Regions from separate parts of the Paenibacillus sp. JNUCC 34 genome, predicted to be linked through region 2. Evidence: riboswitches for the same ligand, from Rfam matches in the RefSeq annotation. Region 2 holds a riboswitch; the other holds the start of a gene.

Region 1 (7,784 bases), 2.4 Mb from region 2:
ATTTTTGATTTCTGTAAAGTGAGTCGTAACGACAACCGTAGCCCTGCGGCGATGCAGCTCTTCCAGCACGGCGATCGAGAGGCCGATACCTTCTCCAGGATCCGTGCCTGAAGCCATTTCATCCAGTAATATCAGCGTTTTGTCATTGGCGGTTTGTAAAATATGATTGACGTTTCTTATATGAGCCGAAAAGGTGCTAAGCGCATGTTCAATGCTTTGACCATCTCCGATATCGACTGAAATCTGTTCATATATGCTGCATTGACTGCCTTCCTGAACAGGGATGAGCAGACCCGACTGAACCATCATGGTTAATAGACCAACGGTTTTGAGTGTTAATGTCTTACCGCCTGTATTTGGACCTGTTATGATCAGGGACTTGTAGTTACGACCGATTGCAAAATCCAGTGGGACCATACCTGGCCCCAACAGAGGATGGGTGGCCTGCTTGAGCGCAATGATCCCCTGATCATTAAGTTCCACGTTTCGTCCGCTGATGGACAGGGCGTATTTACCCCTCGCGATAATAAAATCGTACATTCCGACAGTATCTGCATTCAGCTTCAATTCGTGACTGTATCTCTCAGCCGTTTCGGTCAATGCACTGAGCACTTTGGTCTCTTCACGGGTTTCTTCGGATTGCAAAAAGCTCAGCTCATGTTGGAGGCTTGCGACATCACTAGGCTCGATATAAACCGTTTGTCCGCTTGCCGATTCATCCAGCACGACCCCGTTAACTTGCTTGCGGTGTTCTTTCTTGATGGGCAGAACATACCTGCCGTTACGTTTGCTGACCAGACTTTCCTGCATGATGGCTCGGTGTTTGCTGAGTAAACTGTCGAGTTTTCGCTTGACTCGCTCTTCAGATACAGCGATTTTTTTGCGGACTCTCGCAAGCTCCTTACTTGCACCATCAACAACACGGCCGCTATAAATACAGCGTTCGATTTCTGAGAGCAATGAAGCGAGTTCATACATTGAAGTGGCGTATGAGGCTATCTTTGGAGCAATTTCGCTCTTGGTGGCCATATAACGTATGAGCTGCCTGCAGCTGCGTAGGAATTGTTGGATATGGCCGAAGTCGCGTTCACTAAGCACATAACCGGTCCCCAGCAGCTGTTGAACAGGTTCTATTCCCTCCAAGGAAGGGATGGGTATACTTGCCCCAGCACGGAGTAGTGTACTGGCTTCAGAAGTTTCATCCAGCCTATGCCGGATTACCTTGAGCTGGGTGAGAGGGGTCATTTCACGAATGTGATTTTTCCCGAGATATGAGACGGCAAAGCGTTCCAGTTCGGTTTGGACCTTGTCGAATTGCAGTAATTTCATTGTAGCTAAATTCATTTGTGATCAAACTCCTTTGTATTGGTGTATATTTGCCTGAAAGAGCCCGTGAAAAACAAAAAAAGGCAGAGAATGAACGTAGGTTCACTCTCTGCCTTTAGTCAGTCCGCCTTGAAATTGATCGTCTCCATAGGAAATAGAGCTGCCAGCACTTACTGTACGCAGTCCTATTTACCAAAAAATCCGTGCTGAACTCAGCACGGATGAAAAGACGCCAAAACAGGATAGACCTCCCGGGCTTCAATTGATATCCGTTGTTCTTAACTAATTACACAGATGGAAAAAACCATAAGAAAATAAACATAGCCTTTTCAGGCCATGAAAAAAAGGGTTTTTCCAATCATATGAAATTTGGTTAGTTAAGAACGACCACCGACATCAAAATCTCTCCTTATTAAGAGGGTATGACATTAATATACGGTTTCTTTTTGGAAAAAGTCAAGCGAGGTTTTCATTATATATGTATATGGTGAAGTCCGAATTGTTATAAGAGGTTGTTCAAAAAGTCCGCTTTTGATCACGAAGTGAATCAGGAAGTGGGCTCGGCATCGAATCTTGAATTCAGCCGGTCCTAAGTGGATGCTTACGAAGTATGTTTCCTCCGGAAACATTTTAGGTGCTCACGTACCCAAAACAGCTGATGCTTCCGAAGACGTTTTCTACGAAAACGTGCAGCTCCGCTCCTCAGTCCCTAGCTTCATCCAACTCAAGCGTTTTGAAAAAACGCACATCGGAAGCATATGCTTCGGTGCTGAAAACCGACCTTTTTGAACACGTACTATAAGTATCGAAAAAGTATCAATTTCGCTCTAAAAGTTACAATCTGTTCATAATTTCATAAAATGGACACAATTTCGACCTATATCAAAGAGCTGGGTATGTTACTTTATAATGGTTAACTTGGTTTATTAAGTGCTGAATCCAGACGAGCATAACGTTTGGTACGGGGGAGCTTTATTTGGGGTGAATGTTTATTTGAAAATATAAACTAGGAAATACCTCTTTCCGAATCCGTCAACTAACCTCGGAAGCAACAGGGAGGAAAACATCATGAATAACTTACTGAAATCGGTTTTACTTTCAGGGGCCATTGTCGCCTCGACTCTCGTACTTAGCTCTGATCCAGCGAGCGCTGCTACTTCTTCCATTAAGGTACAAATTAACGATTCCTTAGTTTCTTTTCCGGACGAGCAGCCGTTTATTGACAGTAAAGGATTCACTCAGGTGCCTATTCGAATGATCGTAGAAAAAATGGGCTCCACCGTAAACTATGAAAAGATTAGTTCTACGAGCTCTAAAGTAACGATTAAAAAGGGAAACACCACCATCGTACTAAAATCCGGTTCCAATATTGCTTTAGTCGGTTCTAAACAAGTTGTCATGGACACGAGCATGCGGATCGTCGATGGCCGTTCTTTTGTTCCCGTTCGGTTTGTATCAGAAACGTTTGGCTATTCTTTGAAGTGGGACTCTAAAAACAAAATTGCTATCATCAGTACGGATGGAAAAAATTATCCTCCTGCCTGGACAGCTCCAAGCACTTCCCAAGGAAATCAGGCTGTATCACTAGCTAAACAATACCTTGGGACCAAATACGTTTGGGGAGGTGCCTCGCCATCCACCGGATTTGATTGCTCGGGTTATGTGAAGTATGTGTATGGTAAAATGGGTGTCAGCTTGCCTCATAGCTCCGTGTCGATGCATGACAATTACGGAACTTCGGTGTCAAAGAGCAATTTAAAACAAGGGGATCTCGTATTTTTCATTACTAACAAAGTTTCAACATCTCATGTAGGCATTTATATCGGTGATAATAAATTTATTTCTGCCACTAGCAGCGGAGTAACAATTGACAGCATAAACAGCTCCTATTGGGGACCTAAATATAATGGCGCAAATCGGATTTTAAAATGATTTTTATATAACAAAAAAAGGGGTTGTCTTCTGGTCATCTGTGATGACTTGGGGACAACCCCTTCTTTATGTTAATAATAGGCATACACCCTGTATTGGGCGTATGCATACAATGAGGGTAAGGACGATAAAAGGAGTGAACATATGACAACAACATACCCGAGTCATCATGTCGTTTACCAATGCGACCAACATACCGCGCATTTAATGAAACAACACAAGGAAAAAGTACATCATGCGATGAATAACATGGTCAATCGAAAAGTGCAAGTCCACACGGTGCATAATGAGATTATTGTGGGTGTGGTAGTAGGGGTGGATGTGGATTTTGTGTATTTGAGCATGGATCCACTTGACGACATGCGTGGTTTCTTTCCGGGATTTTCCCCTGGTTTCAACCCTCCGGGACCTATTGCCCCTTTCAATCCTATTCTGCCGCTGGCCTTGTTTAATCTGCTGACAATAAGCCTGCTGTTATAAAAAAGATCCGCAGGAAGGAGGAAATTACAACCAAAACCTGCGGAATTCTCGCAGGTTTTTTGGTTATAGAAATAAATTGGCGTATAAAAAAACAACATATTCCGGATTTGTCCACATAACCATTTACAGAATGGATTAGAGCGAGTGTACATCCATTCGTCATTCAATCCGGATCTCAATCTAGAGAGGAGGAGGGGCTGTTTGTCATCCACCCCAGAAGGGAAATACCTATCCAATCAAAGGACTATGTCCAAGAGGAAGTTCAGATTTACACGTAATGATTGGATGGGTTACTTGTTTAGTGCTCCTTTGATTGTCGGTGTGCTTGCTTTTGCCATTTATCCGATGTTTGCTGCACTGTTTATGAGTTTTCACCAGACATCAGGCCTTGCTTTGAATGGAAAATGGGTAGGTATGAGCAATTACAGTTATGCTTTAGAAGACTCCTTATTTTGGCAAGCGCTTACAAACACCTTTGTGATGGGCATCTGGTCCGTACTGCTTGGCATTGCCCTGTCGTTCATTCTCGCAAGTCTGATCAACAATTTGAAATGGCATCTGGGAAAAAATTTTTTTAAAGCGGTCTACTTTCTGCCTAACGTAGTATCTGGAGTCGCAACAAGCCTGTTATTCTCATTCTTGTTCTTTCCTTCAAAGGAAGGGTTGATCAATTTCGTGATCAGTTTTATCGGTCTTGAGCCGGTTGGCTGGTTTACGAATCCGGAGGTTTCCCGGTACAGCATTGTATTGATGAGCCTATGGGGTGCGCTTGGCTATAACACGATCATTTTTTTGGCTGGATTGCAAAGTGTTCCCCGTGATCTATACGAAGCTGCAGAAGTGGATGGAGCGGGAACGTACCGTAAGTGGCTCTATATTACCATTCCCTACTTGCGGCCAATATTTGTCTTTATGCTCATTATGGGAACCATCGGTGGTATGAAAAGATTTACAGACGTTTGGTTGATCGGAGGTACAGCCGGTAATCCTGGAGGCAGTCTGATGACGGTCGTGCTGTATATTTACCGCAATGCATTTCTGGCTTCACAGATGGGGCTTGCCACGGCAGTGTCTTATCTGCTGTTCCTAATAATCCTCGTGCTGACGGTATTTCTCATGCTGCTTAACCGACGTAAAGACAGTCTGGATTAACACAAGGACCGTATTTGAACAAGTGAGAAACCGTCAGTAAAAAGGATAGGAGGGAAATCATGGCCGATACAGTAATACCCAAAGTAACCGTTCGCCGCAAAAGGATATCTTTAAGTCAGCTTATACTGACCATTGTTCTGTTTTTAGGCTCGTTTTTAATGATTGTGCCGTTTCTCTGGATGCTTGTAACGAGCTTCGATTGGGGAGCGCGGCTTAATATATCGTTTCCGCCCAAGATTTGGCCCGAGGAACCGTCGATCAGGACATTCGAAGCGGCTTTTACCAATATTAAAATGTTCAAATATATCGGTAACTCAGTCATTGTCAGCGGTGGGGTCATTATCATTAGTTCGCTTTCGGCCTTGTTGTCGGGCTATGCCTTATCCAAGCTCCGCTTCAAAGGGGCGAACCTAGTGCTCTTACTCGCACTGAGCACGATGATGATTCCATTCGAGATGACGATGATTCCACAGTATTTGCTCTTCAGCAAGTTAGGTCTTGTTGATAATTATCTGGCATTTTATCTTCCTGCGATGAACTATGCATTTGGAACATTTTTGGCCAAAGCGTTCTTTGACCAGCTGCCGAGCAGTTTAAGGGAAGCAGCCGTGCTGGATGGAGCCAAGGAAATCACCGTGTTCAGCCGGGTCTACCTGCCGCTGTGTACACCGATTATCGCAACCATGGTCATATTGCTGTTTCTTGGTGTCTGGAATGATATGCTGTGGCCGCTGCTTATTTTGAAGACTGCTGCTAAATACACCATACAAATCGGTTTGGCCATGTTCACGTATAACAATGGTATTAATCAGCAGCCTGCTATCATTATGGCCGCGACGACGATAAGTCTTATTCCGGTCGTTGTCGTATATTTATTCCTTCAGCGTTATATCATCGAGAGCATTGCTTTATCCGGTATCAAGCAGTAAAGAGCAAATAGAAAGTCTATTACTTTTGGAGGTGTTAAGGTTATGAAAAAGGCATTGTTGCTCATTATGTCCTTCATGCTCGTGTTTACAATGGCCGCATGCTCGGGTAGCTCAGGGAAGGATGTAACTGGCGGCGTCAAAATTGAAAAAGTGTCAGATATGTCTGGCATGGTTCGCGTTGCATTGGCCGGCTGGCAGCTCGAAAACGGGATTGATGCATTGACAGGAAATCCGACGATTGGCCTGAATGAATATCTGGATAAAACGTTCAAAATCATGTACCCGAACATTAAGCTCGAGATTTACCAGATTCCGTGGGAGAACGTGAAGGCGAAACAATCGGCGATGCTGCTCTCTGGAGATGCAGATATACTCTACACAGGCGGAGCTTTTGCCTCCCAATGGTACCAGGAAGGACTGCTGCGTGACCTGGATGACTTGATCGAGAAAGATAAATCATTTGACCCGAAGATTTATTTGGAAGGCATTATGAACAACTCCTATAGTACCAAATCACCTGATGGAGCTAAACAATTCGGTATTCCTGCAGTTCTCGGGCGGAGAATGACGATCTACGACAAAAAACTGTTTGAAGATTGGGGAGTCGAAGTGTTATCTGCGAAGGCGACTCCAGAAGAAATATTGGATAAGGCTAAAAAAATGACCGGTAAAAATCCAAAAACGGGAGAAGACAATTTTGGAGTGTACTGGAGTGGTAACTCGCTCAATGGATCGACATTCGTAGCTCTTACCTTGGCTTTTGGCGCAAAAGGTGCAGAAGGTTCCCTGAAGGACACCAAGAATATCAAGTGGCATTTGAATACACCTGAGATGGTAAAAGTGATGGAATGGCTCAAAGAAGCGGCAGCACTTCCGCCGGCAGGTTTTGTGAATGCTCAAGGTGCTGAGAACTTTGGTCTGGAAAAGAACAATATCGCCATCGCCCTGGATTCTACGGGTGGCTCTTCGATGAGTGAATACCGTTCCAAGCAGAATAAAGAGCTGTTAGACCGTTTTGAACCGGTATTGAACATGGGGCCAAAGGGTGAAGGCTGGGTTGCTGTGGATCCGTTTGTCATGGCGAAAAATGCAAAGGATGTGGATGCTTCATGGGAAGTGTTGAAATTCCTTTCTGGTCATATGACTCAAAAATATATGTATGAGACTTTCTCTTATACGCCTACACTGAAAAATGCTGATTTTGTGACAGCCGAAGATAAATTTGTGAAAAAGGCACTTGAGATTGCAGAAGTCGGTCACTCTGAATTGATGGATGAGGCCAATCCATTCTATATGAGTGATATCGCACCAGCAGTGAACGGGTTTATTAGCCAGGCAGCATCAGGTAATGCACCGGATATCCAGAAGTTCCTGGATGACTTGCAAGCACGTGCAGAAAAATGGTCGGCCAATCTGAAATAACCAAGGGGGACTGTCAATGATTCGCATAGGCGTTGTCGGTGCAGGGGTTATCGCTGCAGAACATTTTAAACATATTCATGCAAATGAAAAAGCAGAGTTGGTTGCCATATGTGATATCGTACCGAATCTGGCTGAAACGGCTGCCAATCAATATGGAGCCGCGGCTTACACTCAGGTGAGCAGCATGTTGGAGAAGGAGAACTTGGATGCGCTGTTTATATGTGTACCTCCATTTGCGCACAACGATATCGAAGAACAGGCTGCACAAAAGGGCATCCATCTCCTTGTGGAAAAGCCGCTTGGTCTAAACATGGCACAGGTGAGACAGAAAGCAGCAGTCATATCGGAAGCGGGAATACTGACAAGCACAGGATATTGTCTGAGATACATGGAAACAGTGCAGCGTGCGAAACAGTATCTAGCTGGAAAAGAAATCGGTATGGTACGTGCACACCGTTTCGGCGGCTTACCTCCTTCAGCTTGGTGGATCAACCATGCCAAATCGGGCGGTCAGCTTGTCGAGCAGACGACGCATAATGTAGA
Region 2 (7,784 bases):
TTTGCGAACCGAAGGGGATTGCCTCTTCTGCCTGTCTTTTTTGAACAAATAAGAAACCGTAGGAGAAAACCGCCTACGGTTTTTTTCTGAAGAGATAAGAATGAACAGACATCGAAGTACCAACCTCCTTATCTCGCAACAGAAACTGTTACATGATTATATGAATCAAATAATCCAGGAGCGGTTGTAGTCGTGATGAACAGGACGCAGCCGTTTCTGTAGTTTATATATTAAACCGATAAAGGATTGGGATTATGAATCAAGATATAGTTCTGCACAGCTCGGAGCGGATCGATGATCTGCTGACACATGAGCTTGGTATCATTCAGAGTGATGAGGTATTCAGCTTTTCCATGGACGCAGTACTGCTTGCAAGGTTTGCGAATATTCCGCGTCGGGGCCGAATTTTGGATATGTGTACCGGAAATGGTGTGATCCCATTGCTGCTCACTACGCGAAGTGATGCCGTCATTGAAGGGATCGAAATACAGCCTAGACTGGCCGATATGGCGAGACGAAGTGTGGCGCTGAATCATCTGCAGGAACGGGTGAAGATCCGGGAAGGTGATTTGAGAGAGCTGTATTTGGACACAGGGCATGGGGTATATGATGCCATTACCGTGAACCCGCCTTATATGCCGATGAATGGCAGTGATATTAAGCTGAATCGTCATCAGGCGATTGCAAGACATGAGATTCACTGTACGCTGGAGGAGGTTATTCAGTCGGGAGCCCGGTTGGTACGTCCCGGAGGTAAGTTGTGTATGGTGCACAAGCCGCAGCGTTTGGCGGAGATTATCAGTCTGATGCAGAAGTATCGCCTGGAGCCGAAAATTATCCGTTTTGTCCATCCCCGTCTGCATATGGAAGCCAATATGGTGCTGATTGAATGTATTAAGGATGGCAAGCCGGAGGTACGTTTGCAGCCACCAATCATTGTCTATGATGATCAAGGACAGTACTGCCGCGAAATGATGGAAATATATTATGGATCAAGTGAGGGGAAATCATGAACCTGACCTGTCAAAATAGCTTTGAGATACGTGTTGAGGGAAGAACCGGATCATTGTATTTGGTGGCAACGCCGATCGGGAATCTCGAGGATATGACCTACCGTGCTGTGCGCACACTTCGTGAGTGTGATATTATCGCCGCGGAGGATACTCGGCAGACCCGTAAATTGCTCACGCACTTTGAAATTCAGCCCAAGCAGCTGTTTAGCTATCATGAGCATAATAAGGGGGCAAGCGGTCCTGAAATTATACGCTATATAATAGAAGGAAAAAATGTGGCGATCGTCAGTGATGCCGGTCTGCCTGCTATTTCCGACCCCGGATCCGACCTGGTGAGACTGGCTGTTGCCGAAGGTATTTCGGTCATTCCTGTACCGGGGGCGAATGCCGCACTTTCCGGTTTAATTGCTTCGGGCCTGCCGACCGAACGTTTTACATTTATCGGATTTTTACCTCGTGAGCGGAAAGATATAATAGCTCAGTTGTCCTCCTTTCAGGCATCTCAGGGCACATTGCTATTCTACGAATCGCCGCACCGGGTAAAGAAGACGCTGGAAATTATGTTAGAGGCGCTCGGGGACCGAAATGTGGCTCTTGCGCGTGAGCTGACAAAACGTTATGAAGAATTTGTACGCGGTCCAATATCGGAATGTCTGAGCTGGCTGGAGGACCATCCACCGCTTGGTGAGTACTGTATCGTCGTAGAAGGTGCCAGCGCTGAGGAAGAGCAGCGGGAGAGAGACGCTTGGTGGCAAGAACTAACACTTGAAGCACATGTAGAGCATTACGAAAGCGAAGGAATGAGCCGTAAGGATGCCATGAAAAAAACCGCCTCCGACCGTGGTGTCTCTAAACGTGATATTTATAACTCACTACTGGACAACTAGAGGATGAGGTGAAATTGTCGTAAGAAAGTATCAGTCAGACTGGTGTGTTATCTTTAAAGGAAATAGGGCCGCGGGAGTTAAAAAAGCAAAAAAATACCTCCCTGCGGCTGGGTTCATAGCCGAGGAAGGCGTCAAGGAGATATGAAAAAGGTTAGAATTAACAATTTCGATTAAAACTATTATATACTATGTTTCTTAATTTGTCACAGGTGTTGGAATTTCTGAGATACATTCATTGCAAACAATTTTGCCTTTGAAGTAAGTTACGTTCTCAGCATTACCACAGAAGATGCAAGCAGGCTCGTATTTCTTGAGCATAATACGCTCACCGTCCACGTAGATTTCGAGTGCATCCTTCTCACCGATTCCTAATGTACGACGGAGTTCAATTGGAATAACGACCCGTCCTAGTTCATCTACTTTTCTTACAATACCTGTTGATTTCATCATAACTGATTGATGCCCCTCTCGCCAATAATTTAAAAAAGTCATAATTCGACATTGTTCTCTTTTTTATGTTATTTATAGTACCAACGATTCCCAAAACAGTCAACCTATAAATTTGAAAATAAGAAACTAATTTACGAAAATATAGTGAACAAAAGCCTTATTCTACTAGAGAAATGTCAAAAGTCTTAGGTAAATAAGCTTGTTTTTGTTCATGTCGATTTGGAAAGCGGGATTTTACGTTATTCGACATCGTTCGACAGTAGGTGTCAAAAAAAAGTGGGGAAGCAATAATTTCGATGTTCAGGATAAGGAGATGAGAAGCATGCATTTACCGATTACTGAGGAAAAAGTATTTAAAGATCCGGTTCACAACTATATTCATGTACAGGATGACATGATCTGGCGGTTAATTAATACACCGGAATTTCAGCGGCTTCGCAGGGTAAGGCAGCTTGGGACTTCCTTCCTAACTTTTCATGGAGCCGAGCATAGTCGTTTCTCACATTCATTAGGCGTATATGAAATTACGAGAAGAATCATTTCTCAATTCGAACGTAGCGGTTATCCCGATTGGCCAAAAGAAGAGCGTCTGCTCACTTTATGTGCGGCACTGCTGCATGATCTCGGACACGGGCCATTTTCTCATTCTATAGAAGAGGCTTTTCAAATGAATCACGAGAACTGGACTTGTAAAATTCTGCTTGGAGATACATGTGTAAATAGCGTCCTCCAAGAGGTGGATTTAGATTTTCCGCAGCGGGTAGCCTCAGTCATCAACAAAACATATGAAAAGCCGATCGTCATCAATCTTGTGACCAGTCCGCTGGATGCAGACCGGATGGATTACCTGTTGCGCGATGCATACTACACAGGTGTTAATTATGGCACGATTGATATTGACCGGATATTGCGGATGCTACGCCCGTATCGGGACCGTGTGGTGGTGAAGGAATCAGGCATGCATGCGGTGGAAGATTATTTGATGTCCAGGTATCAGATGTACTGGCAGGTTTATTTTCATCCGGTGACCCGAAGTTCGGAGATTATACTGAGGCAAATCTTCAGGAGAGCGAAGGAACTATACCGCGAAGGTTATGAATTCAGTTTTATGGTGGATCCGCTGCCAGCTTTATTTGAGGGAAATCTCACGGTGAGTCAGTATTTGCGTCTGGATGAAGCGTTGATTCAGACGACTTTTTTGCAGTGGACGGCCGAGAAGGATGAGCTTCTGTGTGATTTATGTGGTCGGTTTATGCATCGCAGGCTCTATAAATATGTAGAAATCGACACCATAGATAGAGAGACCGTCGACGGAATCCGCCAGGCATTTCGTGATGCTGGACTTCACCCGGATTATGATTTCGAGATTGATTATCCGACCGATCTTCCTTATGATGAATTTCATTCCGGCTCGCCTGAGAGCGATAAACAGATTTTGTTGCTGGACAGACATGAACATGTTCGTGAAATATCCGAAGTATCTGATATTGTGCGCTCTATTAGCGGGATTCACCGCGGGCGATACCGTTTATACTTTCCTGAGGAAAAGGTGAGGAACGTTTTGAATACCTTGCCGGAGGATCTCAAAACCGTGTTTGGACAAGGTTGATAAACGGATATTAGCAAAGTATTGAACAGCTAGAACCGGCGGTTATTATTGTGCTGGTCTGCGACAAGAAAGGAGATTGTTTATTTATGTTATTCGACACACATACACATCTGGATGCTCCCGAGTTCGACGAAGATCGTGAGGAGGTTATCAACCGTGCTCTGGAAGCCGGTGTAACCCGAATGATCAATATTGGCTTTAACCAGGAAACGATTCCTACCACCATGAAATTGGCGGAAACATATCATTTTATTTATGCGGCCGTCGGTTGGCATCCTGTGGATGCAATAACGATGAAAGATGGAGATTTGGAATGGATCGCTTCACTTTGCAGCCATAAGAAAGTTGTGGCTATCGGTGAAATCGGCCTGGATTATCATTGGGACACCTCTCCCAAGGAAGTTCAGCATAAAGTGCTGCGTAGGCAGATTGGTTTAGCACGGGAATTGAACATGCCGATTGTTATTCATAACCGGGATGCACATGAGGATATCGTGAAGATTTTGAAAGAAGAGAAGGCGTCAGAGGTTGGTGGAGTAATGCACTCCTTTTCTGGTAGCTGGGAAACAGCCAAGCAGTGCCTACATATGGGCTTCCATATTTCTTTTGGCGGGCCGATAACATTCAAAAATGCGAGACAGCCAAAAGAGGTTTTAGCACAGGTCCCGATGGACCGACTGCTCATCGAAACCGACTCCCCTTACTTAACGCCTCATCCGTTTCGGGGGAAGCGTAATGAGTCTTCTCATGTGAGATTAGTGGCCGAGGCAGCAGCTGAGATTAGGGGCTTGTCTCTGGAAGAATTAGGTTCAATTACGACTAAAAATGGACTGGAACGATTTGGTATTAAATGAAATCGAGAGTAAATGTAATGAAAAACAGAGCATTCACGACCAATTAAAGTTTTTTAACCAAAAAAGGCGGCGATATTACAATATTTTAACCTTTTATCTGAAAAAATGTGGTTGATTGTTGCTTTACAACCTGCATGGAAACAGGATATCATCTTTTCAGTGATAAGAAGCTGATCGGAAACGAACAGCCGATTATTTTATGAACCGTCTCGCTTAATCTCCGATGTTCGGAGAACGGGGGAACCGATACAGGAATAGCTGGCAATCATGCTGAGCTTCACTGTATTTGATTTCTATTTCGGGTCTTTGGGGTGAATTTGAGGGCATCCGCCATGAGCGGGTGACTTGAGATAGGGCGTCTCTCTTACGTCCGAACCCGACAGCTAACTCCGTAAGCGTAAGTAAGAGAGGCAAACTCGTGCATGCATTTTCCAGATTCCAGACATCAGGAAGCCACGAAAGAGTCTCTATAACTCTTTCTTTGGCTTTCTTTTATTTTAGAATATTGGAGACAGTATCGTCATACTTTTGGTAAACAGGAGGTGACGATCGTATGAACGGGAAGACGGGGATTAACGCAGGGTGTAGATAGATAGCAGGGCACCCTGTGAGACAATTTGCTATAGTCACGTCAAATGCATCATGCGTTACCTAGACGGCGGGACTATGAAGGAGGATGACATAGTGGGCGTTATTCAACCAGAAGAGACCCATGAATCACAATCATCCAGCATGTCTTACGCATTACGATGGAAGCATGAGAATTTGCGTCACCTAATGCTGGCCGCCATTGGCGCCATCGCAATTACAGTGCTCGTACTGCTGATTGTTCACAATCAGGCGAGCAAAGAAATTCACCTTGTGGTTGACGGCCGTGTCACCACAGTGGAAACCCGAGAGGCTATGCTTCATGAAGTGCTGGATGAGCATGCCATCTCCCTGAAGCCGCAGGATGAGGTTTCCATGCCGTTAAACGGTGTACTTCAGGATGGAGATCGAGTATTTATTAAACTCGCAGTACCTGTAAAAGTGACTGCAGACGGCAAAGTAAACACAATATTTACTACCCAAGATACGGTTGGAAATGTACTTAAGGAAACAGGCATTTCAATCAAGGGCGAAGATATAATAAATCCTTCCCTGGACACGGAAATTACCGACAAAGCAGACATTCGCGTCGTTCGCGTCACGAAACAAACGGTTAAGCAAACTGAAAACCGCTCTTTCCGTGTCATCAAAACGGCAGATCCTTCGCTTGTGAAGGGCGATAACCGGGTGATTCAAAGTGGTAAGCCGGGCATTGTGGTTAATCATGTTGAGAAAGTCTATGAGGATGGTAAGCTTGTTTCAAAAAATGTAATAGGCAAAGAGGTACAGCGTAAGACGAAGGATAAGATTATTGCAGTCGGCACGAAAAAAGTAGTAGTGCCTGAAGCACCTGTTATTGAAACTGCATCTGCTGACAAAACCACGACTGGGAATGCTACCGTGAGAACGGCAGCAGCCAAGGAATCGAGTCCAGAGAAGCCAGCAGTTAAGGCGGTATCCGAAAAGGTTAAAGTTAACAATGTGGTTTCCAGAGCCGGAGTTGACTTCGAATATAAAAAAGTACTAAACAATGTTTCTATGACAGCTTATTCCGCCGAACAGGAAGGCATCGGGACCAATACAGCTTCCGGTACACGCGTAACGGAAGGACGTACGATTGCGGTGGACCCGAGTGTGATACCAATCGGTTGGTGGGTATATATTGAAGGCGTGGGCTTCCGCCGTGCAGAAGATACCGGCGGTGCCATTAAAGGCAACAAAATTGATGTCTATTTTAATTCTTTAAAATCGGCATACAAATTTGGGCGTAAAAGCGGGCATACCGTTTATGTGATTGGCCCTGTGAAACCAGAGCTCAATTAACGCATGAATTCCGTTTTACATTGCCATGCTAATGCTATACTATTTAATTAATATTAATGTGATGCTAAGAAGAGGATAATTATCCTCTTCTTTTGTTTTGGGAAGGAAGAAACAGGGAATGATCAAAGAAGTCATTGTCGTGGAGGGCCGGGACGATACAGTAGCAGTGAAGCGGGCTGTTGAAGCAGACACGATTGAAACCGGAGGATCGGCCATTAACAGCCGAATACTGAAACGAATTGCATTAGCGCAAGAACGGCGCGGAATCATTATTTTAACCGATCCGGACCATGCCGGAGAGCGGATCCGCAAGATTATCGACGCTAAGGTCCCTGGCTGTAAGCATGCCTTCATTCCGGAAGCCGATGCAACGCGAAAAGGAGATATCGGGGTGGAGAATGCATCGCCGGAGGCGATTCGCCATGCGCTGGAACGATTGCATACGTCATTTGAAGGATCGGAAAGCCTCATTGGGCTGGATGATCTGATTGAAGCGGGGCTGATTGTGCACCCGCAGGCTGCAGCGAGACGGATGACGATGGGCAACCTGCTCGGCATTGGATACTGTAACGGCAAACAGTTTCATAAACGGCTGGCCATGTTTCAAATATCACATGAAGAATTCGCAGCAGCGCTCGCTCAGCTGGAAGAGGGAGGTACAGAGCTATGACACGGATTGAGGATATTTCAACCCCGAGGAGAACGAAGGAGATTATACATCGTCATGGCTTCTCGTTTAAGAAGAGTCTTGGACAAAACTTTCTCATCGATCAAAATATACTGTACAAGATTGTAGAGGCAGCCGACCTGGATAAGGAAAAAGGCGCACTGGAGATCGGCCCCGGCATCGGAGCTTTAACAGAGAAGCTGGCACAGACCGCAAACAAAGTTACAGCGGTGGAGATCGATCAGCGACTTATTCCAATATTACAAGAGGTACTTGAGCCGTATCCCAATGTAAGAGTGCATCACGGGGACGTGCTTAAGGTGGACTTGCACGAGCTGTTTCGCGATCATTTCAGCGGAGTGTCCAAGGTCAGCGTTGTAGCCAATCTGCCTT

The links. A riboswitch is a leader RNA that binds a small molecule or an ion and turns the genes downstream of it on or off. The one in region 2 is predicted to bind cyclic di-AMP.
Region 1: linked by a shared signal. The riboswitch ahead of AC2TF5_RS17005 (C40 family peptidase) and the one ahead of AC2TF5_RS27755 (resuscitation-promoting factor) in region 2 are both predicted to bind cyclic di-AMP.

What each region holds. Positions count from the first base shown of each region.
Region 1 covers NZ_CM177770.1:3,635,097-3,642,880, reverse strand. The annotation lists gene AC2TF5_RS17010 (endonuclease MutS2) at 1-1,344, opposite strand, end outside; cyclic di-AMP (ydaO/yuaA leader) riboswitch at 2,248-2,392, shown strand; gene AC2TF5_RS17005 (C40 family peptidase) at 2,395-3,258, shown strand; gene AC2TF5_RS17000 (hypothetical protein) at 3,403-3,738, shown strand; gene AC2TF5_RS16995 (carbohydrate ABC transporter permease) at 3,940-4,890, shown strand; gene AC2TF5_RS16990 (carbohydrate ABC transporter permease) at 4,950-5,819, shown strand; gene AC2TF5_RS16985 (extracellular solute-binding protein) at 5,862-7,241, shown strand; gene AC2TF5_RS16980 (Gfo/Idh/MocA family protein) at 7,258-7,784, shown strand, end outside.
Region 2 covers NZ_CM177770.1:6,009,661-6,017,444, reverse strand. The annotation lists gene yabA (DNA replication initiation control protein YabA) at 1-52, shown strand, start outside; gene AC2TF5_RS27780 (tRNA1(Val) (adenine(37)-N6)-methyltransferase) at 255-1,013, shown strand; gene rsmI (16S rRNA (cytidine(1402)-2'-O)-methyltransferase) at 1,010-1,900, shown strand; gene AC2TF5_RS27770 (AbrB/MazE/SpoVT family DNA-binding domain-containing protein) at 2,096-2,350, opposite strand; gene AC2TF5_RS27765 (HD domain-containing protein) at 2,673-3,959, shown strand; gene AC2TF5_RS27760 (TatD family hydrolase) at 4,046-4,813, shown strand; cyclic di-AMP (ydaO/yuaA leader) riboswitch at 5,014-5,226, shown strand; gene AC2TF5_RS27755 (resuscitation-promoting factor) at 5,498-6,724, shown strand; gene rnmV (ribonuclease M5) at 6,843-7,394, shown strand; gene rsmA (16S rRNA (adenine(1518)-N(6)/adenine(1519)-N(6))-dimethyltransferase RsmA) at 7,391-7,784, shown strand, end outside.